One region of the Roseovarius sp. THAF27 genome, then DNA from elsewhere that is predicted to be linked to it. Evidence: riboswitches for the same ligand, from Rfam matches in the RefSeq annotation. Region 1 holds a riboswitch; each other region holds the start of a gene.
What was found. A riboswitch is a leader RNA that binds a small molecule or an ion and turns the genes downstream of it on or off. The one in region 1 is predicted to bind cobalamin.
Positions count from the first base shown of each region.

Region 2: another riboswitch for cobalamin. It lies ahead of FIU89_RS05195 (aromatic ring-hydroxylating dioxygenase subunit alpha); the one in region 1 lies ahead of FIU89_RS17090 (TonB-dependent siderophore receptor).
Region 3: another riboswitch for cobalamin. It lies ahead of FIU89_RS06655 (hypothetical protein); the one in region 1 lies ahead of FIU89_RS17090 (TonB-dependent siderophore receptor).

Region 1 is NZ_CP045393.1:3,445,930-3,448,155, forward strand. Features, by position in the region: one part of gene FIU89_RS17085 (IS3 family transposase) at 1-24, opposite strand, end outside; cobalamin riboswitch at 510-721, shown strand; gene FIU89_RS17090 (TonB-dependent siderophore receptor) at 846-2,226, shown strand, end outside.
Region 2 is NZ_CP045393.1:1,027,022-1,029,247, reverse strand. Features, by position in the region: gene nrdI (class Ib ribonucleoside-diphosphate reductase assembly flavoprotein NrdI) at 1-213, opposite strand, end outside; gene nrdH (glutaredoxin-like protein NrdH) at 218-439, opposite strand; cobalamin riboswitch at 541-734, opposite strand; cobalamin riboswitch at 861-1,068, shown strand; gene FIU89_RS05195 (aromatic ring-hydroxylating dioxygenase subunit alpha) at 1,183-2,226, shown strand, end outside.
Region 3 is NZ_CP045393.1:1,330,814-1,333,039, reverse strand. Features, by position in the region: gene FIU89_RS06660 (Mrp/NBP35 family ATP-binding protein) at 1-478, opposite strand, end outside; gene FIU89_RS06655 (hypothetical protein) at 1,006-1,278, opposite strand; cobalamin riboswitch at 1,380-1,569, opposite strand; gene FIU89_RS06650 (GNAT family N-acetyltransferase) at 1,647-1,928, opposite strand; gene FIU89_RS06645 (YebC/PmpR family DNA-binding transcriptional regulator) at 2,075-2,226, opposite strand, start outside.

The DNA of each region.
Region 1 (2,226 bases):
CGTCGGTCTGTTTCCGTTTCCCATAGAACACCTCCTGGTTCCTCAGTTGGTGCTCTCCACTTTTCCAGGGCAAGTCCACATTCAATCCTTCCTAATCTAGACCAAGCGTCATGGACAAGACCGCGGCTCAATCAAATCCGTCAGGGTGTTTCCTACGAACCCGCCCGTATGGCCGCCTCCACGGTGAGACAGGGGGGCACCAGCACCCGCGACGAACATTCCGATTTCGCCGATCACGACGTTACCACAGTGGGCATGACCGGAGCCTCTCTAGATCTGAGCCATTTGGTTTCGGACAATGGTCCATAGCATGGCGGTGTCGGACGACGCGGAAACGACCGTGCCGGTTCTTCGATCAGGCTGAGCGGTCCGCCACCCGAATGAGAAGCTCGGGATCGACGGCTTTGCCATGTGAAACGTGAATGGGCCCGGGCTTCAGTGTACCACCCGGCTGCGGATGAAACCTTCCAGCCTTCGATTTTTATCTTTTCTCAGACCATTTCATCCATTAACCATCGACTCACTTCGGTTCCCGGCGGTTTTCCGGCGGGATAATAGGGAATGCGGTGCGACGCGTCTGGCGTCCAATCCGCAACTGCCCCCGCAACTGTAGGCGGAGAGCGAAGCCGGACCATGTCACTGTCATGCGGCGCATGATGGGAAGACCCGGCCAAGCATTGACCCGCAAGTCAGGAGACCTGCCGAGGTGATCACCCTGTCCGAACGCGGGGCGCGTTTCGACAACGGACTTTCCGTAGCGGTGACGATATCACCGTCTGCGGAGTCACCCCTCCAAAGGCACAAACAAAAGCCATCGCGTCACGCGAGATCCGGAGGGACACGCCATGTCACGCTCATTCAAAGCCGCGCTTGCGGCATCCACCGCCCTTTTCACCCAGCCCGCCATTGCGCAGGACACGCCATATGACCTCGGAACGATCTTCGTGTCCGGCGGTCTGACCCCGATTGAAGGCAGCGCCTACGGCCGTGCCGGTACTGTCCTGACCGAAGAGGATATCGAGGATCGCGGGTCACGATATGCGGTCGACATCATCCGCTCGCTGCCCGGTGTTTCCGTCTCGCGGACCGGCCCCGCCGGCGGCCTGACCCAGGTCCGGATGCGCGGCCACGAAGGCAACCACACGCTGGTCATCATCGACGGCGTGGAAGTGGCCTCGCCCAGCCAGGGCGAGTACGATTTCAGCGGTCTTCTCAGCGCCGACATCGAGCGCATCGAGGTCCTGCGCGGGCCGCAAACCTCACTTTACGGCTCGAACGCCATCGGCGGTGTGATCTCGATCACCACCAAGCGCGCGACCGAGCCGGGCTTCAGCGGGCAAGCCGGGTTCGAGATCGGCACCGACGAGACGACGCAAGTCAGCCTGGCCTTGCGGCAGCGCACCGAAAAACTTGCTCTGAGCTTTTCCGCGACGCGCCGGGAGACCGGCGGCTATGACGTGTCGGGCCTGAATGGCGAGGATGACGGTGATCTCAACGAGACCTACAACCTCAACGTCCATTATTACGCGACCGAAAACCTGACCTTCGGCGGCACGCTACGGCACGTGAAAAGCGACTCGGACTCCGACGGCCAGATCTACACCGCGCTTACACCTGCCGGACAGATCCTCGTTGATGACTTTTCCGGGTCCGATACGGCCGAGACCTTCGGCTCCATCTACGCCCAGCTCGACACGTTCGGCGGTCGTTTCAGAAACCGCCTGGATCTGTCTTTTGCAGACATCCAGACCGATCGTTTCAACGGCACCGGCGCACAGTCGGGCGACACCACAGAGACACGCCAGAAAATCAGCTACAAGGGCAGCGTCGCGCTGGATGGCGGCGCGGTCGATACCGCCCGCCACATCCTGACCCTCGGCGCCGAGTGGGAGCGGGAGACGTTCGTCAACAACAACCCCGCCTTCGTCTTCGCACCCAGCCAGCTGATCAAACAGACGCGCGAGCAGACCGCCCTCGTGGCGGAATACCAGGGCAACCTGACCGACAGTCTTGATGTGCAGGCCAGCGTCCGGCATGATTTCAACGACGAGTTCGAGGATTTTACGACCTACGCTGTCGGTGTGTCGTACATGCTGCCCAGTCAGACCACGCGACTTCACGCCTCTTACGGCACAGGCGTCCAGAACCCGACCATGTTCGAACAATTCGGTTTTTCCAACAACTTCATTGGCAACCCGAACCTGGAACCCGAGCAGAGCGAAGGCT
Region 2 (2,226 bases), 1.8 Mb from region 1:
GGCGGGATCATTCAGCAGGCGGATCACCTGCTTTGGGACTGCGCCCTTGCCATGCCCATCGGCATAGGTCGGGCAGATCAGAACGAAAGGCGCGGTGATCTGCGGGACAGGATCGCTCGCGACACGCGGCAGCCGCCGTGCCGGCAGGTCCAGCTTTTCGACGAAGCGCCGCGTGTTGCCGGACCCGCTCGAGAAATAGACCAGCCCCGCCATGCGCTCAGCAGAGCCGGCCGATCATGTCGGGACGGAACCCGGCCCAGTGATCGTCTCCGGCGACGACGACAGGCACCTGCCGGTAGCCCAGGTCCTGCACGTGCTCCATCGCGGCGGTGTCCTCGGTCAGGTCGACGATGTCATAGGCGAGGCCACGGGCGTCCAGCGCTCGGGTCGTTGCGGTGCACTGCACGCAGGCAGGTTTGGAATAGACGGTGATGCTCATGGTGCTCTGTCCCTTGTTTTGGTTTGCGAATGGCGGGACAGGACACGGGAACAGCAGGCCACCAGGGCCCCTGACACGCGCCCGGGCCCTCCGCCCGCGGTCGTCGTTCACTGCGCCTTGGCAGGTCTCCTGGCTCGCGGCTCTTGCGCCTTGGTCCGCCTTCCCGGTGTTGCCTCACCAGTGGTTCCGGACCTTGGCTTGCCGCTTACAGTTGCGGGGGCAGCGCCGGTGTCGCACCGGCTTCCCTTTTCACCCACAATGTCGAGTCGCGGGCACCAAAGCAACACCATATTGGGTACTGGCACACGAAACTGTCAATATATAGTTTACCTTGCTGCAGCGATTTTTGTCCCATCGTGCAGGATGTCTGATTCACTTCAGCGAGTGTCGCAATTCTCATATTGCGCCGCCCGGCCTGTGATAATCGGGGAAGTTGCAAGGTGCCGCCTGCGGGCGGAGAATTGGGAAGCCGGTGAAATCCCGGCACTGCCCCCGCAACGGTAACGGTGTTGCAACGGGCGCGGTCACGACCACTGGGGAAGAGGAGCCCCGGGAAGGTTTCGCGCCACGAGGTCCCGCACAAGGGCCGCACCGGAGTCCGGAAACCAGCCTTGCAATGACGTCAAACCGCGGGAGGCGGTGCGGGCGCTGCTTCGGGTCCGGCTCCTCGCTTGCCGCACCTGTGGACCGCGCGTGCCGACCTCCTGCCCGAATTTGCCGCGGGGCGCGGCAGGAGGCCAAGGATGAACACCCAACCGATCAGCGAATTGCTGGCGCGGCGTCGGCCGGGCCATGCGCTGGAGCAGGCATTCTATACCGATGCGGACGTGTTCCGCGCGGACATGGAAAACATCTTCTACCGCGACTGGCTCTTTGCCGTGCCGGCCTGCGAACTGCCCAAGCCGGGCAGCTTCGTGACCCACCGCGTCGGCGACTATGGCGTCGTCATCGTGCGCGGCGCCGATGGCGAGATCCGCGCCTTCCACAATTCCTGCCGCCACCGCGGCTCGGTTCTGTGCAAGGTGGCCAAGGGCAACGCGCCCAAGCTGGTCTGCCCCTATCACCAATGGACCTACGAACTGGACGGGCGGCTGCTGTGGGCGCGGGAAATGGGGCCTGACTTCGACCCCACCAAGCACGGGCTGAAGCCGGTGCATTGCCGTATCCTCAGCGGGCTGGTCTATATCTGCCTGGCCGACGATGCGCCCGATTTCGACGCCTTCGCCGAACTGGCGCAGCCCTACCTGCAGGTGCATGACCTGACGAATGCCAAGGTCGCCTTCGAGACCTCGATCGTCGAGCACGGCAACTGGAAACTGGTGTGGGAGAACAACCGCGAGTGCTATCACTGCGGCGGCAACCATCCGGGCCTCTGCCGCTCCTTCACCGACGACCCCAACGTCACCGGCATCGAGGAAGGCGTCACCCCGCCCCATCTTCAGGCGCATTTCGACCGGCTGGAGGCACAGGGCGTCCCGTCGCAGTTCCGCATGTCGGACGACATGCAATACCGCCTCGCGCGGATGCCGCTGCTGCCCGGCGCCAAGAGCTTTACCATGGACCTCAAGCCCGCCGTGTCGAAATGGCTGGGCCGGGTCAGCGATGACACGGCGGGCACGCTGCTGAAATACCATTACCCCACGACCTGGAACCATTTCCTGCCGGATCACTCCATCGTCTTCCGCGTCACGCCCCTGACGCCGATGACGACCGAGGTCACCACCAAGTGGCTGGTGCACAAAGACGCGGTCGAGGGCGTGGATTACGACGTCACGCGCCTGTCCGAG
Region 3 (2,226 bases), 2.1 Mb from region 1:
TCACGCCCATCATGCGCGGCTGGCTCGGCCCGTGGATATCGGCATCGAGCAATCCGACGCGCCGACCCGCCCGCGCTAGCGCCACCGCCAGGTTCGACGCCACGGTCGACTTGCCCACGCCACCCTTGCCCGACGCCACCGCGAGAATCGATTTCACCCCGCTCGGCCGGATCGAGGCGCTGCCGCCCTCGGGATGCCGCCCGACCTTCAGCGTCGGCGCGGGCGCCTCGGGCGCCTCTGCGGTCAGCGCGACCTGCGCCGATGTCACCCCCTCGACCGACAGCGCCGCACGCTCGGCGGCGGCCCGCAGCGGTTCCATCCGGCGGGCCATCTCGGGGCTGGGCGCCTCCAACACGAATCGCACCTCGCCGCCTTCGAGTCGCATCGCGCGCACCATGTCGCGCGAAATCACCGTCCCGCCGTCCGGCAATTCCAGCCGGTCCAGCTCTCGGCGCACATTTTCGAGTATTTTCGTCATGCCCGGTCTCCATGCATCTGCGGCGTTGAAAGTGGCACTTCCAGAAGCAGGTGCAACCCCCGTTTCAACCCCGCCCAAAAAACTGGCAAAGCGGTGATTTCAAACGTAAAAAATGATCCGATCTTCTATGCGCCAACTGCATAGCTGCGTTGCAGCAAAACGTATTGTGCATGCGCAGCATATCGCTATCTTTAACTCAACAGCGAACGGAAACGGTCACAGCGCCGAACGCTCGCGAAAACAATCAGGTGCCTCTCCTCCCGTTTGGTACCTGTTCGGGATACCGCCTCTCCTCCCTTGTGCGGTCCCGGCAAGACCTGGGTTCCCTTGGAACCCAAACCTGACGAACGGTCCCTTCCTCCTCCCTGGGACCCGACGTAAAGAACGGCGGCGCCTCTCCTCCTCCCTGGCGTCGCCGTTTTTTCTTTTTTACCCCGACAGCGTTCGCAAGGCCCTCGCCGCACCGCCCCCGCGCCGGAAATCAGCCAGCGACCCCGCCGCCATGCGGCGGGATCAAGGCGTTGGGATCAATGCACCACCCTTGCGGCCCGCCCGCGCCGGCCCCGCGTCATCGGCGCGGCGTGGCGCGCCTCCTCCAGCACGCGGGCAAACGCCCTCGCCGCCGCGCTGTCGGCATTCCGGACCGCGGGTTCGGCCAGCGCCTCGCGCACGACCCCCGCCGTGACGGCGCCGGGATAGCCAAAGACCCACTCCAGGAAACCCAGCCGCGCCACGGCCTCGGCCTCGGCGCCGGTGGCCCCACTGCGCTCCAACCCGTTCATGATCGGTGTCAGGCTCATGCTTTCTGCTCTTCCTCCGGCCGCACCCCGGGCCGGACTGGGGCGAGGGAAGGCCGCGCGAGAACCGCTTTTCCGGTCCACCGCCCGCACCGCCCCCCGCGGTTCGACGTCGTCCCAAAGGCTGGTTTCCGGGCTTGGCGGGGGTGCGGATACGCGCGCCTTCCCGGGGCATGTCGCCCCAGTGGCCATCTGCGGTATCCCCCATCCTTACCGTTGCGGGGGCAGCGCCGGACTTGCACCGGCTTCCCAATTCTCCGCGACCTGCGCGGCACCTTCGGGACTCTCACTTTGCCGCCAAGCGGCCCCTGACGCAACCCGCGATTGCGACGTTGAAGCGCCGCGCGACGACACGCGCCACACCTTCTAGCTCAGGCCAGAACGTCCGCCCACTCCGGGTGCCGGCGAAACTGCGACGCGGCAAACGGGCAAAGCGGCGTGATCTTGCGCCCCGCCGCGCGGGCATCCTCCACCGCGCGGGTCACCAGCGCCAGGCCCACGCCCTTGCCGCGATAGGCGTCGGGCACGCCGGTATGGTCGATGATCATGCCCGCGCTTCCCAGCTTGGAATAGGTCAGCTCCGCCTCCGGCCCGTCGTCGATCCGGGTGACATAGCGCCCCTTGCTCTCTCCGTCTTCGTGTTCGATCTGCATGTCTATACTTCCCTGGCTGCGCGCAGCATGCCGCAGCGCCGCAAAAAGGTCCACAACTCGGCACAGCGCAGGCTCCGCGTACGAAACCGCCCCGAACGCAAAACGGCGCCCCGCCGGGGCGCCGCCTCAAACCCACGCGGCCCGGATCACTCCGCCGCCAGCTGGTCCATCACCTCGTCGCTGGCCTCGAAATTCGTCGTGACATTCTGCACGTCGTCATCGTCTTCCAGCGCGTCGATCAGCTTCATCAGCTTTTGCATGCCTTCCAGGTCCAGTTCGGTGGTGGTCGTCGGACGCC